3 regions of the Alteromonas sp. 4NH20-0104 genome follow, and region 2 is predicted to be linked to each of the others. Evidence: predicted binding sites of a transcription regulator. Region 2 holds the regulator's gene; each other region holds the start of a gene.
What was found. Region 2 encodes FNR, which switches genes on or off when oxygen is low (the NO sensors DNR and NnrR bind a similar motif). Its sites were predicted from a motif close to TTGATCTAGATCAA; they were not measured.

Region 1: AC27IB_RS15730 (DUF3149 domain-containing protein) is a predicted target of FNR. The motif match lies at 4,929-4,942, and genes of this name have one in related genera.
Region 3: hemN (oxygen-independent coproporphyrinogen III oxidase) is a predicted target of FNR. The motif match lies at 3,298-3,311, and genes of this name have one in related genera.

What each region holds. Positions count from the first base shown of each region.
Region 1 covers NZ_BAAJLP010000022.1:58,931-66,932, reverse strand. The annotation lists gene AC27IB_RS15755 (hypothetical protein) at 1-603, opposite strand, end outside; gene AC27IB_RS15750 (MFS transporter) at 732-1,910, opposite strand; gene aroC (chorismate synthase) at 1,935-3,035, opposite strand; gene prmB (50S ribosomal protein L3 N(5)-glutamine methyltransferase) at 3,040-3,975, opposite strand; gene smrB (endonuclease SmrB) at 4,089-4,664, shown strand; gene AC27IB_RS15730 (DUF3149 domain-containing protein) at 4,698-4,814, opposite strand; gene AC27IB_RS15725 (transglycosylase SLT domain-containing protein) at 5,137-5,775, opposite strand; gene gshA (glutamate--cysteine ligase) at 5,841-7,448, opposite strand; gene AC27IB_RS15715 (M16 family metallopeptidase) at 7,593-8,002, opposite strand, start outside.
Region 2 covers NZ_BAAJLP010000036.1:20,489-28,490, reverse strand. The annotation lists gene AC27IB_RS20440 (heavy metal translocating P-type ATPase) at 1-2,378, shown strand, start outside; gene ccoS (cbb3-type cytochrome oxidase assembly protein CcoS) at 2,388-2,591, shown strand; gene AC27IB_RS20430 (sulfite exporter TauE/SafE family protein) at 2,584-3,252, shown strand; gene fnr (fumarate/nitrate reduction transcriptional regulator Fnr) at 3,279-4,016, shown strand; gene uspE (universal stress protein UspE) at 4,139-5,056, shown strand; gene ttcA (tRNA 2-thiocytidine(32) synthetase TtcA) at 5,177-6,103, shown strand; gene rssA (patatin-like phospholipase RssA) at 6,111-7,088, shown strand; gene AC27IB_RS20405 (DUF2987 domain-containing protein) at 7,141-7,776, opposite strand; gene AC27IB_RS20400 (glucosaminidase domain-containing protein) at 7,773-8,002, opposite strand, start outside.
Region 3 covers NZ_BAAJLP010000038.1:10,037-18,038, forward strand. The annotation lists gene AC27IB_RS20890 (ATP-binding protein) at 1-830, shown strand, start outside; gene AC27IB_RS20895 (response regulator) at 943-1,848, shown strand; gene hemN (oxygen-independent coproporphyrinogen III oxidase) at 1,845-3,215, opposite strand; gene AC27IB_RS20905 (TonB-dependent receptor) at 3,378-5,948, opposite strand; gene AC27IB_RS20910 (hypothetical protein) at 6,078-6,353, opposite strand; gene AC27IB_RS20915 (DUF3718 domain-containing protein) at 6,600-6,995, opposite strand; gene AC27IB_RS20920 (DUF3718 domain-containing protein) at 7,299-7,694, opposite strand; gene AC27IB_RS20925 (DUF3718 domain-containing protein) at 7,987-8,002, opposite strand, start outside.

The DNA of each region.
Region 1 (8,002 bases), on a different contig from region 2:
TAGCCAGAGATAACGCAGAAAAGCCGTTGACAATACATACTGATGCTCTGGCTTATGCCACAGCCCATGCACACCGAATGGTTTAAGGATGACCAGTAGTATCAGGTAAAAAGGCAACAGCGCCTGTAACATCACCAGAGTGATCAGGCTAACAATAAAGAACCAGGTGGGTAGCACTAAAATTAGTGCAAAGTTATGGCTGTAAGGGGTAACAGAGGCCGACACGCCGGTTAGCCCGTTAACCAGTCCGGAGGAATGCGCCAGCGCAAAATTAGCAATGATCGCATAGAAAAACAGGACGGCCGCCTTGCCGAGCAGATGCTCCCAAAAACGACTAAAGCGTGGCCAGAATTCGTAGCACAGCCCCATTATTGCAAACGTCACCGGAATACCAAATCCAATGGCATTGTCCGCGTCGAGCACATCAAACAGCAATAGCAGGATAGTTGCGCCAACATAGCAACGCTGAGCAAAATTTAAATTCTTCCATACTGATTTCACTTTATTAAAGCGAAATGAGCTGAGGTAACGCCGCCCTTTGAGCAGAAAAATGTTGAGTTTTTTTAACCCTCTGGGGGCGGCTTGCAAATTAGGTAAGTCCATATTTTTATGGTGACTAGATACACTCGACGTCCGGTTCTGACTTATAGTAATCACAAAATGCCGCACAAGAAAAGCTTGTGGCCTTAGAAAGACCGGTATCAAGTGAGTTCAGGCGGATGAATCCGGTACTAGTGACTTCGATGTTTATCCATCTGCTGTGGTGAAATGAGCAGCAGTACCAAGCCCCCCATCGCGGCACAGGCACCGGCAGCCGAGAAGGTTAACATTGAGCCGGCGCCCTGTTGCCACAATAACCCTGCGGCATAATTACCGACCGCGCCGCCAAGACCAAACGCCAGGCTGATATAGGCTGCCTGGATCCGACCGTGGATCTGGGTTGGGAAATAGTGATGGATAAAGTGCATCGAGGTAGAGTGATTTAAGCCAAAACTTAAGGCATGAATAAACTGGCTGAAGAAAACCAGCCAGAACATATCTGCTAAGGTCCCCAGAACCAGCCAGCGCAGGCCTGTTGCCAGCAGGCAAAATACCATTAAACGCCACACGCCAAAGCGAGAAATTAACCGCTGAGCCACTAAAAAGATACCAACCTCAACCGTTACCCCCAGGGCTATTAACAAACCGGTTTGCATGCCGGAATATCCCAAATCCCGCATGTACAAGGCAAAAAAGCCGTAGTACGCCCCAAAACTCAATTGTAATAAGGCATTAGACAGCAAAAACAGCAACGCCACTTTATCCCGCAGAAAAGGCATGATCCGCACTGCTACAGCCGCTTTGGGTTTAAGGTTTTGCGGCTGAGTAAGCGTGAGGCTGCTAATAAAAAGCCCGATTAACACCAGCATCGAAGCATAAATTGGCGCATCTGTAGAGAAGAAATCCAATGCTTTACCAACTAATACCGTCAGTACGATAAAGCCAATACTACCCCACAGACGAATGCGGCCGTATCGTTTGGAGTCTCCTTCAATAGTTTGCAGCGTGAGTACTTCGAGTTGCGGTAGCACTGCGGTCCAGAACATCATCATCAGGCCCATAACCAGGGTCAGATACCAGAATGAATACGCCCAGAACACGCCAATAAAACTCAGCACGGTTAAACCACTGCCGAGGCGCAGAATAAACAGTATTTTACCGCTACGATCGGCTACACCCGCCCACAATGAAGGACCGATAATGCGCGCCAGGGTGATAACCGCAAACAACTCACCAATTTCGACTGAGGAAAAGCCGCGCCCATCAAGAAAGACGCCGAGATAAGGGGTGATTACCCCTAACTGACCAAAATACAGTGCGTAGGTAAGGCTGAGCGCTACGATAGCAAAGCGGCTTGAGGACGCCGCCATTACCGGGAAATCAGGTTCAGCATCTTACTTGGCTGAACCCGGAATAACAGGTGTTGTACAATGCACGGCTGCATTCTGAGCACGATGACGTAAACAGTGATCCATTAACACCAGAGCCAGCATGGCTTCGGCAATGGGCACGGCACGAATGCCAACGCAGGGATCGTGACGACCCTTGGTAACAATTTCAATGGCGTTGCCATCGGTATCGATGGTGTCTCCCGGCACCGAAATACTGGAAGTAGGCTTGAGCGCCATGTGCACTACCAGATCCTGGCCGGTTGAAATACCGCCCAATACACCACCTGAGTGATTAGAAGTAAAACCATCAGGGGTTAAGCTGTCACGGTGTTCGCTGCCTTTCTGATTTACCACATCAAAGCCGTCACCCACTTCAACGCCCTTCACGGCGTTAATGCCCATCATGGCACCGGCGATATCGGCATCAAGACGGTCGAAGACCGGTTCACCTAACCCTACGGGCATGTTGGTGGCGACCACGGACACTTTTGCACCAATTGAATCCCCGGACTTTTTCAGATCACGCATATATTCATCCAGCGCATCTAACTTTGAGGCATCCGGGCAGAAAAACGGATTGTCGTTAATAATACTGTAGTCAACGGTGTCGATTGCTACCGGCCCTAATTGTGAAATAAAGCCGTGGATTTTAATACCATGAACCTGCTCGAGGTACTTTTTGGCAATACCGCCGGCTGCTACACGAATTGCGGTTTCACGAGCAGAAGATCGGCCACCACCGCGATAATCGCGCAGACCGTATTTTTGCTGGTAAGTATAATCGGCATGGCCGGGACGAAACCGATTAGCAATATTGGAATAATCCTGGCTGCGCTGATCTTTATTTTTAATCAACAAGCCAATACTGGTGCCGGTAGTTTTGCCTTCAAACACGCCAGATAAGATTTGCACTTCGTCGTCTTCGCGTCGTGCAGTGGTATAGCGTGATGTACCCGGTTTACGACGGTCTAAATCTACCTGTAAGTCTTCTTCGGTCAGTGCCAGTCCCGGAGGACAACCGTCTACCACACCGCCCAGAGCAATGCCGTGACTCTCACCAAAGGTTGATACCGTAAATATTTTACCGAAAGTATTACCCGCCATCTTTCTATTTATCCTGTTGGTTGTAACTGTCTAATGCTGCTTTGGTTACAGCGAAAATACCATGGCCGCCTTGTGCCAGTTCTACCCATTCAATGTCGAGCCCCGGAAACCTTGCTTCCATATGAACCAGACTGTTCCCCACTTCAACAAACATTACGCCCTGCTCGGTCAGATACCGCCCTGCATGGGCAATCATAGTTTCCACTAAATCGAGACCATCTTCACCGGCAGCCAGGGCCAGCTCAGGTTCGTGCTGAAACTCAACCGGTAAGTCAGCCATATCCTCAGCATCTACATAAGGCGGATTAGACACGATCAAATCGTATTGTTGTCCTTCCAGCTGACTAAACAAGTCGGAGTATAAGGGAAAAACCCGCTCACTCAGGCCGTGTTCTTCAATATTCAGTTCCGCAACGGCTAATGCGTCGGCGCTGATATCCACCGCATCCACTTGTGCTTCATCAAAGGCATAGGCCAATGCGATAGCAATACAGCCCCCGCCGGTACACATGTCCAGAATTCTGAGCGGACTGTTTTGCAGGTGTGATTCAAATTTACCCTGGATCAGTTCCGCAAAGGGTGAACGAGGAATAAGTACCCGCTCATCCACATAAAACGGTAAATCGCAGAACCAGGCTTCGTGAGTGATATAAGGCAATGGTAAACGGGTTTGAACCCGTTGCAATACCAGCTCCGCCACCTTGCTACGCTCGCTTTTGGTTAACCGTGCGGCGAATAATCCGTCGCCGGTTTGGGCAGTGAGTGTATGCGGTAAATGCAGGGCATAAAATACCAGACTCACCGCTTCATCCCAGGCATTGTCAGTACCGTGACCGTAAAACAGTTCTGCGTCATTAAACCGGCTGACGGTCCAGCGCACCATGTCTAAAATGGAGTGCAGATCAGCAATGGCTTCGTCGAGGTAAAACTTATCGGTCATACGGGCTACAATGTCCTGAAATCATAAAGCTGGTATGATACATAATGTTGTCCGATTCGGACACGCTTAATTTAGCTCAAAATCACCCAGCAAGACTAATAGGAAACCCGTCTGTGAAATTTAAGTCGCAATTTCCCCGCATCACCAGGCAGCAGGAAACTAACGACAGTGATGATATGGCGTTGTTCAGACGGGAGATAAAAGGCGTCGCGCCTTTAAAACAGGATACTTATGTGCCGGAGACCGCCCGTCCGGAAATTAAAATCCGAGGACGCCAGAAAACCACCAGGCAGGCACAGGCCAGTTTTGAGTTTTCCGATGCTTTTGAAGGATTTATCCAGCCACAAGGGGCACTTCGCTATTGCCGCCAGGACGTGCCGGCATACGAGCTAAAACAACTACGCCGGGGCGATTACAGCCCGGACTATATCCTCGATCTGCACGGCCTGACAAAGGCTCAGGCGAAACACGAACTAGCTGCCCTGCTGCATACTGCGTGGCAGGAACACATCGATTGTGTTTGTATAGTGCATGGGGTGGGATCAGGTGTACTGAAGCAGGCCCTGCCCCACTATCTTATCCAACACCCCAGAGTCATGGCATTTCACCAGGCTCCACTGGAATACGGTGGCCAGGGCGCCCTGCTGGTGCTACTGGAAGTGGAATCACCGTTTAGCAAAAAACGCTAAAGGCCATTTTGTTTATTCCATCAGCCCCGCGGCTTATTTATGATCATCACCACTATTGTGTATGAACATATAAGTGTAATAAGCCATCATTACACAGACGATAAAAATACCAAGTAATGAACCCCAGACAACCGGATCTTTTAATAACATTGACCACATAATAATCACCTTTCTATTTGCTGTTTCTATGGTGATAGTGTGCGCCGGTAGAGCGGAAAAAACGCTGATCCAAATCAATAGGAAATGGCCCGCTTTTGGCAAAGCATGACCTGGATCAAAAGAATGCGGCAAAGCTTATATACAGTAATTTAAAAACTATAGTTGATAATAATTATCATTTAGATTAGATTATAAATGCCTGTTGGGTTTCCGGAAATTTTACGGTCTTGGACGGAATCCCACTTCTTACAGGCGGGCTTAATGCCCGCCTGTTTTTTAGAGTAAAATCAGCCAGTCGCTCCCTCACCACCCGCTAATCAAACAATTTCCAGAACCAACTTTTTTGCAGATCTTCTTCGCAGGTTTTCAGTTGCGTGGCATACCGTAACGAACGTGCTTTTACACGTTGTGAGACTTTAACCAGCCAGGATTTTTTCAGGTAGGTTTTGCGCCGGTAACCGCCCCAGCCTTCGTGGTAATTAAGGTATTGTGCATAGGCGTCCCATTTCGATACGCCATTGATCTTATGGGTTTTGCTGATAAACCAGCCCATGAAATCCATGGCGTCTTCAAAGTCATCCCGATCGGCGCCGGAATTGCCGGTTTCACGAATATAATCACTCCAGGTGGGTGTTTTTGCCTGAGAATAACCATAGGCAGAGCTCACCCTGCCCCAGGGAATCAAACCAAACAGAATGTAATCTCTGGGCGGCAGCGCGTCGTGGCGAAACGAACTTTCCTGATACATCATGGCCATGGGGACATGAATAGGCACCCCCCATTTATCCTGCATGTCCGCCGCGGCATCATACCAGTCTTCTTTCTCGTAAAAGATTTCACACAGATTACTGGTATCTTTTGGCGGCGTAGTGGCACAGCCACTGATCACGATCGGCAATAAAATCACCCAGCCGGAAAAAAAGATGCAAATTTGTTTGAACTTTTTGTACATACGCTGTCCAAATTACTGTTCCGAATGTGTGTTTCCCTGGAACAAATTCTTATGCCTGACCCTTGTCAGGCATTTTTTTTGGCCGGCTCCCGGGCAAAGTAATCGGTAATAAACTCACTGAAAGAATCAGTATCAGCCGCTTCAATCTCCTGCTGGGCTGCAACAGAGCGCTGAGCTTCGGCGACAAAGTCTTCGGCCGATTTAAAATGATAATTAAAGTCACCGATTTGTTGACGGTACGTTTCCGCCAGCTCACGCCCTACTACGGCATTGTCACCCTCTGCCAGTAATTTGTTAAGCCAGCGCCCTGAGAACGTTAACTCAGGATCTTCAACTTTTTGCCATTCCCGTTTAACCGCCTCACTGTAACGATGGTCAGCGTAATTTTCATCCATAATAGCGGCGACTTCAGCATACCGTGAGAACAACGCTTCTGCCCAGTCGCGCATGGCAACCTCCTGCTCGTTTTGCAACAAAGTCAGGCCCGGCTTACGCCCTTCCACAACGACACGATTAAGGTTCACTTCTGTTTCCTTATATCGCTCTGCATCAAACTTGGGGCTTTCGGTAAGCAGACACGCCATTAAAAATACGTCTAAAAAGTGCATTTGCTCTTTGTCGATACCAACCGGACTGAATGGATTGACATCCAGCGCTCTCACTTCGATGTAGCTGACACCGCGAAGGGCCAGTGCGTCGGTTGGTTTTTCACCTGACGCGGTAGGCTGTTTTGGCCGTATTGGCGAATAAAACTCGTTTTCAATCTGCAGCACATTTTTACTGAGCTGCTGATAATTACCGCCTTCACCGGCCGCAAAACCGCTGTAATTTTTGGAAGGCGTATACATGGCTTCCCGCAATAAACGCACATAAGTATCGATAGAGTTATAACAAATGCGCAGCGACGACTGCTCATTACTGGTATAGCCTAATCCACTCATACGTAATGACGTCGCATAGGGCAGATACAAGGTGCCGCGGCCGAGCTTTTTAAAATCCAGCCCGTGTTCACGACCGGCCACAAAGGAGCTGCATAAGGCTGGCGACGCCCCAAACAAATACGGGATCAACCAACAACTGCGACGATAATTCCTAATCAGACTGAAATACTGTTCCGACACCCAATCCTGGGTTGCTTCAACGCCTTTCTGTGTGGCCAGATGTTGCCAGAATGCATCGGGGACGGAAAAGTTGAAATGAACACCTGAGATCACCTGCATCATGCTGCCGTAACGGTTGCGTAACCCCATACGATAGGCTTTCTTCATTTTACCCACATTGGACTCGCCAAAATAAGCAATTGGAATGTCCTGAGCATTCTCAATAAAACACGGCATACTGAGCGGCCATAAGCGCTCCTCACCAATGTTATCGATAGTAAATTTATGCACGTCTTCTAACTGCGCCTGCGTAGTATTGACGTCGGATTCAGGGGGAGTAATAAACTCGAGCAATGATTCAGAGTAATCCGTGGTAATACTCTCGTGCGTCAAAGCCGCTCCCAGAGCCTTCGGATGCGGTGTCAGGGCCAGCATCCCGGTTGGATTTATCCGCAAACATTCGCGTTCAACCCCACGTTTAATATCGCTGAGTGCACAAAACGCAGAGGCTGATTTAAGGGCGTCAAAATCATAAGAAAGATCGTGAGTCAGTGGGCGCAATGTCGATTCCATAATGTCGGTTGCGACTTACATTGGTTGCAAGACGGTTAGCTATGGGCCGTATAATATCAAATATTTATATCGACCCAAGCATAATTCACAGCACAATGTCGTTAATTGATAGCGCCTGGTCTGTGAAACCGCTAATTACCGGAGCTAAGGGGTGGTCGTCGGACTGACTTCTTTGATCGGTATACCCAGACTTTCAAGCTGCGGCAAAATCACATTTTTATCACCCACAACAATAATTTGCAGTGATTCAGGATGTAACGCTTTAGCCGCCACCGCATCAATTTCTGCTTTGCCGATATTCAGCAATATAGCTTTTTGTGCTTTTTTATAATTTACCGGCAGGTCGTACGCCAGTAAGCGCCGTAAAAACGAGGCCTTATCCAGCGGTGTTTCATACTCCAGCGCCTCGCTTAACGTAAAGGCATTTTGCATATAACTGAGCTCAGCATCGGTGATCCCCCGCTGCTGGTAATGATTAATTTCAGCCAGCAGCTCCATAATACCCGCCGCCGTGTACTCCTGTTTGAGATCGGCACCGGCTTCAAACCAACCCA
Region 2 (8,002 bases):
TGAATGTAACGGCCATCGAATGCTATCACTGCGGTCTGCCAGCTGAGCCAGACAGTCCTTATCATGCCAACATACTGGGCAAAGACCGCATTATGTGTTGCCCTGGTTGTGAGGCAGTGGCACAAGCCATTGTTGAAAATGGCCTTGAGGATTACTATCAGTTTCGTACCGAACCTGCAGCGCAGGGAGATACCGAGTTTCAGGCTACGCTGGGCAAACTGGCGATGTATGACGACCCTTCCCTGCAGGAAGACTTCGTTATTGATGAAGGTGGTCACAAGCAAATTCAGCTTACGGTAGAAGGGATCACTTGTGCTGCCTGCGGCTGGCTGATTGAAAAACAACTGGCCAAAGTAACCGGAATTAGTCAGGTTTCGGTAAACGTGTCTGAGCGCCGGGCTGCAGTAACCTGGGCAGATGACGTTATTCATTTAAGTGGCATATTAAAAGCGCTGAAAAAGATTGGCTATGCCGCCCTGCCTTTTCAACCGGATCAGCACGAAGCCTCCTATCAGAACGAACAGAAGCAGTTTCTTAAAAAACTCGGCCTGGCCGGGCTAATGACCATGCAGGTGATGATGTTGATGACCGGCCTGTATTTTGATTTGTTTGGCGCTATCGAAGCCGAAACCCGTCAGTACTTTTACTGGGTTGCGCTGGTGTTAACTACGCCGGTGGTATTTTATTCAGGAAGCACTTTCTATTTAGGCGCCATTAAAGCGTTCAGCGCCCGCACGGTGAATATGGATGTCCCGGTGACTATTGCGGTGTTTGGCACCTATATCGCCGGTATAAAATCGACTTTGCTGGAAACCGGTGATGTGTATTTTGAATCCATCTGCATGTTTATCTTTTTGCTGCTGTTAAGCCGCTACCTCGAACACCGCTCCCGTCACCGGGCAACGCAGATTTCAGCGAATATGATGCAGTACATCCCGGTTACCGCACATCGGTTAACCGACCAGGGTAACATTGAGCCCTGCCTGGCTAAACACCTCACCGTTGGGGATAAAGTGATAGTCAAAGCCGGCGAAACCATCCCCGTTGACGGGCGCATCCTCGACGGCGCTTCAGCCATTGATGAGTCGATGCTGACAGGTGAATTTGAGCCGGTGTTGAAAGCCAGCGGCTCCGCAGTTTTTGGTGGTACGGTCAATCAACAAAACACCCTCACCGTCGAAGTGCATCAGCAACTGAAATACGCGCTGGTAAACCAGATTATACGCTTGCAATCTACCGCGATGGCTAATAAACCTAAGGCGGCGCAAATGGCCGATTCCTTTTCGCGCTATTTTGTATTTGCAGTGCTGGCGATCAGTGCCCTTACCTTTGCTTATTGGTCTGTGCAGGGTAACGACGAAGCATTCTGGATTGCCATTGCGGTGCTGGTTGCTACCTGCCCTTGTGCGCTGGGGCTTGCCACGCCGTCGGCACTGACCTGTGCAATGGCCAGGCTCAATAAACAAGGTATCCTGCTCAAACGCGCCGATGCCCTCGAACAGCTCACCGGTATAGATACTATTGCCCTGGACAAAACCGGTACACTTACCGAAGGCAAATTCGGCATCGCCGACCGCTGGTTTGTTAGCCCGGAGCAAGCAGAGCAACTGTACCGGATAACTGCGAGTCTGGAATCCCGCTCGGAACACCCTATCAGCAAAGCGTTTATCAGTAACGAGCAGTTAAAGGTAAGTGATTTTGAGGTAACCGCCGGTGGCGGGATTCGCGGTACTATCAACGAACAACATTACCTGCTGGGCTCAGCAAGCTTTACCCAGACCGACCCCGCCTCGGTGCCAATTGCCGCTAATGTTTATCTGGTATCTGATGGTCGGTGTCTGGCAGCCTATGAAGTGACTGACAGCCTTAAAACCGATACGGGTGAAACCCTGGCCGGTTTAAATGCCTATCAACTCGTACTGTTAAGTGGTGATACCCAGCAAAACGTTGAAAGCCTGGCAGCTAAACTGCCGCTCGCCGTCGCCACCGGCGGCCTGACGCCAGAACAAAAATATCAGGCCGTGCAAGCGTTACAGGCACTAGGCCACAAAGTGATGATGTTGGGTGACGGTATCAACGATGCGCCGGTACTGGCCAGTGCTGATGTGTCGGTAGCTGTGGGTAACGCTACCGATATCGCCAGAAACGCCGCTGACGTAGTGTTACTGAGTGAGTCGCTGGCAACGGTGCCGGCATTACTGTCGATTGCCCAGAAAACCCGTCGCAAAATACGTCAGAACATTCTCTGGGCTCTCGGCTATAACCTGCTGATCCTGCCTTTTGCGGTATCCGGGCTATTGTTACCGTGGATGGCCGTGATCGGGATGTCATTAAGTAGTATCATAGTGGTTTCAAACTCGATCCGATTATTAAAGTAAGGCGGTAACGTGAGTATTATATATGTGCTGATCCCGTTGGCTATTATTCTGGTCGCGGTGGCCTTAGGTATCTTTTTCTGGGCCGTAAAATCCGATCAGTTTCAGGATCTTGAGCGTCAGGGCTACAGCATTTTGTTCGACGACGACTTACCCGAAGAAGAGCGTAAAAAAACCGCCAATCCCCAGGACAAGCCCCATAACGACAATGAGTGACTATGGTTTTATTTCTGCTTTTGTCGTGGGACTGGCCGGTTCACTGCATTGCGTTGGTATGTGCGGGGGCATTGCCGGGGCGTTACGTGCGGCAGTCCCCGGCGGAAAGCCGCCATTAGCCTATATATTGAGTTATAACCTCGGCCGGATTACCAGTTATGCCATTGCCGGGGCGATAACCGGTGTACTCGGTCAGGTTGCCCGTGCTTCGGTAAGCCATGGTCTGATGATATTTCAGTTGCTAAGCGCCCTTATGCTGATTGCCATGGGGTTATATTTAGCCCAGTGGTGGCGAGGCCTGGCTCGTCTGGAAAAGCTCGGCAGCGGCTTGTGGCAACGCATTCGTCCGTATTCCAAACGGTTTATTCCGTTTAAGTCCCCGGTGTCAGCTTTTCCTTATGGATTTATCTGGGGATGGCTCCCCTGCGGACTGGTGTATTCAACATTAACCTGGGCATTAGTCAGCGGTGATGGTTTATACGGAGCCGCCACTATGGCAGCCTTTGGGCTTGGCACTTTTCCCGCACTGATAGCGGTAAGCATTGGCGCTGGCTGGCTATTAAAGCTCCTACAACACCCAAAGACTAAGTCATTAGTCGCAATTTGCCTTATTATATATGCGATTTTCTTGATTTACCGCACCCTAAACGGTAATAATTGAGCGACGCCCACACGGAGACGTAATCTATGTCAAAAGGCTCAGAATTTTCTATTCATTGTCAGAGCTGTAGTTTCAGCCATTTGTGCCTGCCGGTTTCGTTAAATAAAACCGAACTCGATTCGCTGGATGATATTATCGAGCGCAAAAAGCCGCTGCATAAGCACGATAAACTGGTGAAAGCCGGTGATAAATTTAATTCGCTTTATGCAGTACGCGCTGGCTCATTTAAATCGTTCGTCAGTAGCAAGGACGGCGAAGAACAAATTATTGGTTTTCATTTTCCCGGTGACATTATCGGTTTCGATGCCCTGCGCGAAAACGCTCACCAAAGCTATACGCAAGCGCTGGAAACAGCCATGGTTTGCGAATTACCTTATGAAACGCTGGATAAAATGGCGGTACAGTTCCCTAAACTGCGTCATCAGATCATGAGTTTTATGAGTGCTGAAATTAAGCAGGATCACGACCTGATGATGTTGCTGAACAAACGCACTGCAGAAGAGCGACTGATCTATTTCCTGGCGCATCTGTCTAAACGGTTTGAAGACCGCGGATTTTCACCTCGTCAGTTTAACCTCAGTATGACCCGTAATGAGATTGGTAATTACCTGGGATTAACCGTTGAAACGATTTCCCGGCTGTTAACCCGTTTCCAGAAGGAAGGCATTATTAAGGTTGATGGCAAACTCATCACTATCATCGATTTCGAAGCGATGGACAATAAACTGCATAGTATGGATATACCTTCCACCACTGTCAGTTAATCGCTTCTCAGGCTGTTTTTCTCCGGTATTTATCTATAACTTGATCCCGAACAAGTCAGAAACTGGAGAAACAGCGACTCACGTCGTACACTCATAATGAGTACTTCGCACGGAGAGTCGTTATGATTGATTACACCAACATTCTGGCCGTTGTTGAACCTGAAAGGGAAAACCAACCCGCCATCTCCAGAGCCATTGAACTGGCTGAAAAAACCGGCGCGAAAATTACCGCCCTGATGACTATCTACGATTTCTCCTACGAGATGACCACGATGCTTTCTGGTGAGGAACGCGAGGCGATGCGTCAGGCAGTAGTCAATGAGAGAACCGCCTGGCTCAAAGAGCAACTGGCTGTCTATGGCCAGCCCATCGAAGCAACGGTTGAATGGAACAACCGCCCTTACGAGGCGATCATCAAATATGCCCTGGCCAGTCAGGCCGATATTGTGGTGAAAGCCACCCGCTCTCATGATGATTTGCGCTCGGTTATTTTTACTCCCACCGATTGGCATCTGGTGCGCAAGTGCCCTACTCCGGTTTTGCTGGTTAAAGAGCATGACTGGCCTCAGGATGGCAAGATTGTGGCAGCCGTTAATGTAGGGACGGAATACCGTGAGCATGCCCAGTTAAACGATCGGCTCACCACTATTGCACAGGATTACGCAAAGCTGCTCAGCGGCCATGTGCACCTGGCCAATTGTTATCCGGGCACACCACTTAATATTGCCATTGAAGTGCCGGAGTTCGATCCGGAGTCTTACAATGCCTCGGTGAAAAACCATCATCTGGAAGAGATGGAGAAGCACAGCAGCAAATACTGCATTCCATTGGACAACTGCCATGTTAAGGAAGGCCTGCCTGAAAAAGTGATCCCACAGGTGGCCAGCGAACTCGACGCCGAGCTGGTGATCATTGGCACCGTTGGTCGCGTTGGCATTTCTGCCGCGCTGATCGGAAATACTGCCGAGCATGTTATCGATGAACTCAATTGTGATGTACTGGCGGTTAAGCCCGAAGGCTTTGAAAGCCCGGTGAGCTAAAGCAAATTGGGCGTGGCAGTTTTACCGGCTGCCACGCTGAACTCTGACATTAATCAGGGATGCAGCCTCCTCTGGCTTCACGTATAATGGCGCCCATCGCAATATGGGTCTTTCTTTATCATGAGTTTAAACATCAACAACGCCGCACCGGCAACGCAAACCAAGCAAAAATACAGCTTTAATAAACTACAGAAGCGCTTGCGCCGTAATGTCGGTAAAGCCATCGACGACTTTGGCATGATTGAGGATGGCGATAAGGTTATGGTGTGCTTATCCGGTGGTAAAGACAGCTATACTATGCTGGACGTGCTGATGTATTTACAACGTATTGCGCCCATCAGCTTTGACATCGTGGCGGTCAATCTTGATCAGAAACAACCCGGTTTCCCTGAGCATATTCTCCCTGGGTATTTGCAAACGCTGGGCGTAGATTATCGGATTGTTGAGGAAGACACTTACTCAATAGTGAAAGACAAAATCCCGGAGGGCAAAACCACCTGCTCTCTTTGCTCACGGTTACGCCGCGGCATTTTGTACCGCACGGCTACAGAGCTGGGCGCCACCAAAATAGCTCTTGGCCATCACCGTGACGATATGCTCGAGACCCTGTTTCTAAACATGTTTCATGGTGGCAAGTTAAAATCCATGCCGCCGAAACTGGTCAGTGATGATGGCCGCCATGTGGTGATCCGCCCCCTGGCGTATTGCACTGAGCGGGATATTGAAAAATACGCTACAGCGGTTGAATTTCCGATTATTCCCTGTAACTTATGTGGTTCACAGGAAAATCTGCAGCGGCAGAACATCAAAATGATGTTACAGGACTGGAACAAGCGTTTCCCTGGCCGCATCGAGTCCATGTTCAGGGCTCTACAAAATGTGACGCCTTCTCATCTGGTTGATAAAAACCTTCATGACTTCAAAGCCATAAAAGCAACAGGCGAAGCGCAACCCGATGGTGACATTGCCTTTGATGCGCCCGAATTTGAATCAGCGAGTCGTTCTGACACTGCAGAATCCATTAATATCGTAAACTTGACGGAATAAGGTTGCTATGAAAATAGGCATCGCTCTGGGCTCAGGTGCAGCCCGCGGTTGGGCTCACATTGGTGTGATCCAGGCACTGGAAAAGCTGGGTGTTAAAATCGATGTGGTAGCGGGCTGTTCGATTGGGGCTTACGTAGGCGCCGCTTACGCCAGTGGCCGGCTCAATGAATTAAAAGATTGGGCATCCTCTCTTACCGAGTGGCAAACGCTGAGTTTAATGGGGATTGGGATCCGTCGCGGCGGTCTCGCCAGCGGTCAGAAAGTATTCGATAAACTCTCTGATGAATTTTGCGCAGCCACCTTTGAATCCATGGATAAACCCTTCGCCTGTGTTGCCACCGACTTGTATTCAGGTCGCGAAGTGGTTTTTAATAAAGGTGATGTGGGCAATTCTGTACAGGCATCCTGCGCAATCCCGGCACTATTTTCACCTATTGCTTACAACGATCGCTGGCTGGTAGACGGCGCCGTGGTCAATCCGGTGCCAGTAAACCTGTGCCGTCAACTGGGTGCAGACTTCGTTATTGCGGTAAACCTCAATGCTGATTTCAGGCCACTGCAAATTGCACGGGAAACCGCCAAGCACGAGGAAACTCAGGAAAAGAACGAGCACTTTTTTAAGAAAAGCCAGGATGTAGTGCGCCAGTGGTTCTCACCGGAGCCAAAGGACGACAGTAAGCATGCGCCAGGCATCTTAAGCGTAATGAGCAGTTCACTGGAAATTCTGCAGGCCCGGGTCACCCGGTCCCGCCTTGCCGGTGAGCCGCCTGACATTTTAATTGAGCCCACTCTTACCGATGTGGGGCTGATGGAATTTCATCGCTGTGCAGAATTGTGTGAAACCGGTGAACAGGTAGTTAAACGGCTCGCCGAGCAAATTCGCTATCAGTTGGTGCTCGATGAAGTACTGCCCGCGTCAGAGGTTGATACCGACGCACTGGAAGCGCCTAAAGCACCGGATGAAGAAAACGAAGAAGTGAATTAAGCATAAGAAAAGGGGCTCATAGCCCCTTTTTATTTTGCGTCACACGCTCACACTAGCTTTTGGCCAGTGCCGTAATTCGTAACGGGACCTGGGGTAATTTAAGCGATTTCCCCTGCTCCAGCCATTCGTTATCCAGCATTAGCATACCGTTGGTAATTGATGGCGCGCCGGGCACCGGTGCATCCAGTTCATCATCACTGAAACGGAATGTCAGTCCTTTAACCGATGGCATCATAAACGACAAAAAGCCGCCCATTTCGTTAAAGAAAGCTTCGTATTGTTGTTTGATGAAACCCAGTTCTTCGGCGCTGTACTCGGTTTTCAGGTGCTCTGCTGTGGTTTCGATTTGCACCGACATATCACATACATTTGCCGCATCCCCCAGATCAATCACTATCGCCGCATCGGCCAGTTTAAGGGCTCGTTCTTTGGGAACCAAAAAGCGCTGTTCCGGTGATATTGTTAAGGGGATATCCTGTTTCTGGGTGACTATGGTGGCCTGGTTGATAGGACACAGGTTACTGGTGCCCACTCTTATAAACCCAAAAGCAAATTGTAATGCAGACGTGTTTTCATCGCCTAATTTGTTGATATGGCTATAAAAGCGTTTGTATTCCACTTCAATTTGCTCGGCGCTAACGTTAAAGGCAGAAGCCAGCAAACTCAGTGCGACTAAGGTACGTTTCATTCGGTGATAAACCCTTTGTTGTATCGGATCATATTTTGCAGTTCATTGACGTAGGCAGCACCGCGTTCGGAATAGTTCATTAACCCTTCGGCCAGTGCCAGCCCCGTTACCGGCAATTGTGCCCGACGTAAAGAGGCTCTGATATGACGTAGCTCACGATATGCGTCATGACGGTTAATATTTCGCATGTAGGTGTAAGTAGCGCGCGATAAATTCTCAAATTTCG
Region 3 (8,002 bases), on a different contig from region 2:
CCGCTGATAACCGGCGTAGCTCGGATATCGCTGATAACCCATCACAGGAGCGTATTGATTTTAGTCGCAACACTTTCCTGATTGTTGATGACAATGAAATTAACCGTCAGGTGGCTGAGTTTATCCTCGAACCCTACGGACCCAAAGTACTCACTGCCGTTAACGGGCAAGTGGCTATCGAACAACTGCTCAGCAACCCTGACACAGACCTGGTTTTAATGGACTGTAACATGCCTGAGCTCAACGGTTACGATGCGACCAGAGCAATTCGACAAGGCGCTGCCGGTGATGTACACCGCAATATTCCTGTTATTGCAATGACCGCCAATGCGCTGAAGGGCGAAAGTGAAAAATGTTATGACGCCGGTATGAATGAATACCTTACCAAGCCAATTGAGGCGGGTGAATTTATTCAGAAAGTCAAACGTTGTATGGAGCACTCTGATACAGGTAAGCAGCCAAACCAGGACCCAAAACGGCCTGAACAAACGCTCTGGCAATGTGAAGAAACGCTGGTAAGACTGGCTGATAATAAAGCCCTGTTAAAAAAACTACTGGCCATGTACCTCAATGAGAGTCAGGTAAAACTGGCGGCGATAGAACAGGCTATAGCCGCGGACGACAGGGAAAAAGTGCGGTTTACGGCGCACGCCCTGAAGGGCAACTCCGCAGAAATTGGCGCAGCCAGCCTGCAGGATAAACTGGCAGCGTTGGAGTCTTTGGCCCAGACGGCATCGAAGAGGGAGATAGAAGGCCTTTTTGACGAGATATCCGATCAAATGCCGCATCTGATATCATTACTGGAGCAATTCATTAAAGAAGGCCAGTAATAGTGTGTCAATTAACCGTCGAAGTGTCAAAAAAATGACTACTAAAGTTGTATAGCACTTTGTTAAAGGAGTGTATATAACTTAACAATAATGTGGTTTGTGAGGTACCGCGGTGAAACACATTGACCAATGCACGGTTCTGGTTGTCGATGACGATGAAATTACCCGATTAATGTTAATCGCGGTATTAAGTGACATCTGTCATTGTGAAGCAGCAGGAAACGCTCAGGAAGCGTTTAATTTTTTGGCAGTTCATCCGGTTGACCTTATCGTGCTGGATATTCAGATGCCGGAGATGTCTGGCCTGGAATTTTGTGAAAAAGTGCGTGCTAACAACAACTTTGTCAAAATTCCTATCCTGTTTATTACCGCTTCTGTGGAGCGCAATATCCAGGAGGCATGCTGGATTGCCGGAGGCAATGACTTTGTTAAGAAACCCGTCATCAGTAATACGCTCAAGCAGCGAGCAGAGAACCTTCTGAAAAGTAAAATTGTAGCCGATTCAATGTTTCATACGGGCTACGACGACCCGCTAACCGGTATGAAAACAGAACACTATTTATTAAAAGAAGTTGGCGATCATTTGCATTACTGCCAGATGAATAACCGGCCTTTTTCGATGCTGCTAATTAAAATTGCCGGTATCAATGATATCAATATCCATCAGGGCTTCCATCAGGGCAATCTGGCGATTCAGGCTGTTGCCCGGGTCATTGAAGGTCAGCTAAGTATTCCTTTGACTAAATGCTGCCGTATCAGTGGTGCAACGTTTGCGATCAGTTTACCCAATGTCAGCGAAAAGCAAGGCCTTGGATTTGCCGACCAGCTCAATAATGCAATGGGCACTTATCTCTACAGCAGTGGCACTAAATTACCGTTGAATATCCGGTTTAAATCGTCGATTGCCAGCTGTGATGGTAGTTCCGGTGACAATTTGGATCAGCTTATGGAGCAATGCCATGCTGCTCTGTTGGCGAACCCTGCCGGCAACTATCTAAAACCTGGCCGGCCGAATTAAATTACCCGGGAATAGCGCCGCTGATGAACCTGTTTAGCCAGATAAGCGTCAAAAGACATACTGATAATGCGGATCAACAGTCTGGCTTTTGGCGCTACTTTGATATGCTGTGCGGTTATCGACACCAAGCCATCATCGATAAAGGGGTCCAGAGCGCTAATAGCGTCGGCAAAATAGGCATTGAAGTCGATATCCCATTCGGACTCAATATCGCGAATAGCCAGGTTCAGGTTGCACATCAGTTCCATAATAACCTGACGGCGTAACATATCGTCGCGGTTCAGTAATACGCCTTTCGTGGTTAAGTTAGCCGGTTCATCGAGTGCAGCGTAGTAATCATTTAGCGTCTTAGGGTTTTGCCCATACATGTTATAAACGGCCGATATGGATGAGACACCTAATCCCAGCAGATCCAGATCGCCACGGGTGGTATAGCCCTGAAAATTGCGGTGCAGTGTACCGCTACGCTGGGCAATGGCCAGTTCATCGTCTGCCTTGGCAAAGTGATCCATGCCAATCAGCTCGTAGCCTACTTCACTTAGCGTGGACATGGCTTGTTTCATTAATGCCAGTTTAAGCTCTGCTGAAGGCAACCATTGCTCTTTTATTTTACGCTGTGCGGCGAATCGCTCGGGTAAATGTGCATAGCTAAACAGTGAGACCCGCTCGGGATCCATCGCTTTTACCGCTGCCAGGGTCGTTTTGAAGGTTTCTTCGGTTTGATGCGGTAAACCATAAATCAAATCCAGATTAACCGATGCAAAGCCCACCTCTCGGGCATGTTCCACTAAACCGGCAATATGCGAGGTACTCTGGATCCGGTTGATCGCCTGTTGCACATTAAAGTCGGTGTCCTGCACGCCAATACTGATGCGACGATAGCCAATGGCGGCCAGTTCGCTGATGTAATCGGTATCCACCGTGCGGGGATCTATTTCGATACTACATTCAGCCTCTTCACTAAACGTAAAAGCGTCTCTTAACAGCGCCATTAAGCGTCGGTGCTGGTCTGGCGATAAAAAGCTGGGTGAACCTCCGCCCAGATGCAACTGACTCACGTTGTAGTGGCCAAATGCCGCTGCTCGAAGGGTGATTTCCTTGCTGAGATAATCCAGGTAGCGGTCGGCTTTTTCAGCATGACGGGTAACCACTTTATTGCAGCCACAGTAATAACACAGTGAATGGCAGAACGGGATATGCACATAGAGTGATAAATTCTGCGCCGGACTGGTTTGTGCCGCCGTTAGCAGGGTGGCATCACTCACATCGCTATTAAATTCCAGAGCAGTAGGGTACGAGGTATACCTCGGGCCATTGATGTTGTATTTGTTAAGTAGCGCCGGGTCAAAAAAATCGATAGTTTGCATAGCCTGAATTCATCTGTTTATCGTTATGGGAACCGGATAGTTCCTGATAAGCCGTAGCATACAGACTCTGAGCAAAGACGATTTGATCTCGTTCAATAAAAAGCGGCGAAGAAGGGATTAGTTACCCGGTGAAAGGGAACACCGGGTAACCAACGGCTGTCTTTAAAACTGGGTTCTCAGGGTAATGCCCCAGGTGCGTGGCATGCCAGGGTAAGCCATAATCTTGCCCGCCTGAACCGGCACGTCAAAGCCATTTTTCGCTACATACTCGGTATCAAACAGGTTTTTACTCCACAGAATTAGCTGACTGTCCCAGTCAGGCATTTCCCACATCCAGCTGGCATTTACCAGTTCAAAGCTGTCGAGGTGTTTATAGGGATCGTTGGTGTCATCCATGAAGAGATCACCGGTGTACAGATAATCCACGCGCACCGTGGTGGGGAAGCTAAAGACGTCAATATAATGCTCAAGACCCAGCGTATAACGGGTTTCTGGTTCAAAGCCGACCCTGTCACCGGCCCGTGAACAATAGGGATCTTCAGGGTTTTGCCGGCCCGGATCGTCAATGCCGGTGTGCCAGGTATAGGCAACCCAACAGGTGCCATTGTCAAACTCGTCAAAGGTGGCCAGTGTGCGAGCGAAATTTAATGAGATCTGGGTAGAGGCAACCGGTAACCAGACCAAATCGAATTCAACGCCTTTGGTACCGATACTGCCAGCATTTTGCAGATTAAAGCCCGTCCCGGTAAAGGTGGATGCCTGAAAGTCGTCGATATCCGTTTTATGCAGGGCCAGATTAAAGCGTAAATCGTATGCAGGGAATTCCTGCTTCACACCCAACTCCCAGGCCCGGGAAGTTTCCGCTTTGAAAACCGGGTCGAAGCCAGGCGCTATGCGATCGGTATTGATGCCGCCAGACTTAAAGCCATTCGCCCAGGACAAATATATCAGGCGTTCATCATTGGGCTGGTAACTAATTTTAACCGTGCCGGAAACATTATCATCGGATAAGGATTCCTGCATGGACGGCCGCGGCAGAATGGAAGCCGTATTAAGAAAGTAAAAACCCCAGCCCGGAGTCTGAAACGGTGCGATGGCTGCCAGTGAGTCCGCAGTGGGTATCTGCATAGTGGCCAGCGCCGTGGCGATATCCGTTAAAGCCGGTACCGCGGTAAAGGGGTTAGGAATATCCTGTGGTTGAGTAGGTAAACCATTTATACCTGGCCCAATTTCGCTGAATTCCCCGTTTAGCGTTTTATCTTCGGTGGTCCAGCGGATCCCGGTAGTCAGGGTCCACTGTGGCAGAAACGTCCAGTCTGACTGGGCAAACACTGCATAACTGTCCTGGGTCTGATCGGCACTGTGCGGGAAATCGGTGCCTCCCGGCGTGGCGGGCGCTACCGGCGCTATCAGGCCTCCGCTTAATGTACTGAGCGTATTAATCCCTTCTATAAGAGGTTGGAGTTCGGCAGCGCTGGTGGCAAAAAAGGCTGGAAAATCACCGCCAATCATATTATTGAAATCGAGATCAAGGCGCTGATGGAAATAAAAGACACCGGCAATGGCAGACAATGATGGCGAGGTATAGTGAACCCTGAGCTCCTGAGTCACCGCGCGCTGGGCCGAGTCATTGGTGGTGGATAATAGCTCGCCATCGGAGAAATCAGAGTCGATATAGTCAAAGCTATCAAATTTTCTCAGTGAACTGACAGACACCAGCGACAAGGTGTCGCTGATTTGCCAGTCGATCTCTGCCGACAATCCCCGGTCTTGCATGGCGGAACGCGGCGAGGTGCTGAGCGCCGTGGTGAAGTTGAAATACTGCGCCTGGTTAAAAACACGGCCGCCAATTAATGGCGACGCAATAAGGCTATCGGTACCATACTTACCCGCTATCTCGTTTGCCTGAACGTTACCCTGCCAGGTGAGCGCCGCACAACAGCGCTCGTCGAGCTCGGCATAGTCTGCGATTACCCTCACAGATACGGCATCCGTGGGGGTATATAAGGCTTGCAAACGAAAACCTGAGCGGTCGCGGTTGTTAAGCTCTTTGCCGGGGTGAGTCTGATCGGTTACCCAACCATCACGGCGTGCGGTAAAGCCGCTCGCCCGCATAGCCAGTTCGTCGTCAATCAGGGTGACCGACTTACCGCCGCTTATATTCAGCGTATTGTAATTGCCGGCAGTGACCTGAAAAAAGCCCTGGCCATCAAAATCGGCATTCACGGTATTAATAACTACCGCACCGGAAGGCGTATTTTTACCAAACAAGCTGCCCTGTGGACCTCGCAGCACTTCCACCGACTGGATATCCACTAAATCGTTAATTACCGAGTTCTGGCGGGCGCGATAAACACCATCAACATACAAACCCACGGATGATTCAAAACCAAAATTTTGTGAGGAGGTGCCAATGCCGCGTATCGCAAAGGCGCTGTTAGTGGCGCTCTGACTTTGAAAAGCTGACAGGGTGGGGACACTGCGTTCGATGTCAAAAATATCGAAACTGGCTTTTTCGGCTAACAGTTCTCCGTTAAGAGCCGTAACCGCTACCGGCACTTCCTGCAGGTTCTGAGAACGCTTTTGCGCTGTAACTTCAATGGTTTCCAGGCCGGTTTCTGAGTTCACCGGAGAAGATTGTGCTAACGCGGTGGAGGAGAGTATTGCAGTGGCCAGCAATGACATCGCTGGCACAAATGATCGCGTATTACACGAGGATTTATGTTGTTGCATAGAAAGCTCTGACTTTTTATCGGCAGTAATTGCCGCATAGTGTAGTGACAATTAAGCCAGAGGGGTAGTCAATGAATGCAACAAATTGTGATAACTAATAATTTGAACAGAGTTGAAAGGGACTGACGTTTAGCGACCTGCCTGTTGCCCTGGCATTTGTGGCGCGCCATTTAACGATAAAGCTGCAGCAGGCGCCTGCGTACCGTTAAGTTTGGTGCTTTGTTTGTTATGCTTGAGCAATTGCTCAACTGGCAGACGCGATGTATCGGCCCGTAATTTTTTTACCAGTTGTGGGGTGGTATTGCTTACGAAAGAGGCGTCAGGTGTATTAAGCTCATTAGCCATTACAGTCCCTGTAACAGATGTACAGGATAACAGGGTCAGAATAATCATTTTTGCTTTCATAATACGCTCGCTTTATTGATCTCAGTCAGCAACATCAGCATTACACCTTAGTTGCAGAGTTGAATACACACTGGGAATCATACAATGGTATTTCAGATTATACGTTATTTGCGTAACCGTATGTTTTTAATAATTTAAATTTATTCCTGATAAAGGAAAGGCGCCCTTAGGCGCCCCACCGCAGAGCCCGGAGCTCTGCTACCATGTTGAAATGTTTACATGGCTATCATGAATTCGTTATTAGTCTTAAAGACGGGCGATGACTTCTTTAGCAATGGCGTTGTCTTGCATGCCATTGTCGTTAATCCAGGCTTGCAGTGTTTTACCGTCTTGCTCTGGCTCGCTTAAATCACGGCTTGGCATCTTTTTCACCAGCAGGGTGCCCACTTCAGTCGCGTTATTTTGTAACGCGGTGCGGATAAGGCTCTGGCCGTTACAGGTGATACCTGCATAGTAATCGCGAAGTTTTAAACGGTAGTCAGATTGAACGTCACGCATTTTTTTACGCAGTTCGCCTTTATCATCAGCACTAACGATAGTGCAGATGTTCGCCAGCGCTTCTTCTACGTTAGCGTGAGCAGTAGCGTTAATTCCGAAAGAAGCGGTTAATACCAGTGCAGCAGTTTTAGCAAATTTCAACATGGGGTAATCCTCGTACGTTTTAGCAGTCTTAAAGTTAATTACTATTTTTGTTTGTTTGTTTTGTTGGCACTATTAAAGCGAAATTTAATGCCCGTTTAAACAGTAGGTCTGATACATTGGTATTTAAAATAATACTCTACGTATGGGTTGTTTAAGTATTTAAAATCAATATATTAGAGATTTTTAGGGTGGCCTGAAAAGGAAAAAGGCGCCTTTCGGCGCCTTTCCAATGCAGGGGACTGCTAGGCTCCCTGCAACCATGTTGAACAAGTTACATGGTTATCATGAAAGGGGTCTGACGTCTTAGAGACGGTCCATCACTTCTTTGGCGATAGCATGATCCTGAAGGCCATTATCATTAATCCAGGCTTGCAGGGTCTTACCGTCTTTTTCCGGCTCACTCAGGTCACGGCTTGGCATTTTTTTCACCAGCAGGGTACCCACTTCCACGGCATTATTTTGCAGCGCAGTGCGGATAAGGCTTTGGCCGTTGCAACTAATACCTGAATAATAATCATGCAGTTTTAAACGATAATCCGATTGAACCGCACGCATTTTCTTGCGCAGTTCACCTTTATCGTCGGCACTAACGATAGTGCAGATGTTCGCCAGAGCTTCTTCAACATTGGCGTGCGCAGTAGCGTTAATTCCAAAAGAAGCCGTTAATACAAGAGCAGCAGTTTTAGCAAATTTCAACATGGTGGTAATCCTCGGTAGTTTTAGCAGTCTTAAGGGCAAATATTTTTATTTGCTCCGTTTCGATGATGCTATTAAACCTAAAGTATAAGGCGGTTAATACAGCTAAGGTGATACATTGGTATGCGTTTGAATACTCTTTTTAGAGTTTAGAAAGAAGCGCAAAATCAATGCCTTGAAGTGAAAAAAGAAAAAGGCGCCGTGAGGCGCCTTCTAAATGCAGGGGACTGCTACATTCCCTGCAACCATGTTGAACGGTTTACATGGTTAACATGAAAAGGGGTCTGTGGCCGTCTTACAGACGGTCCATT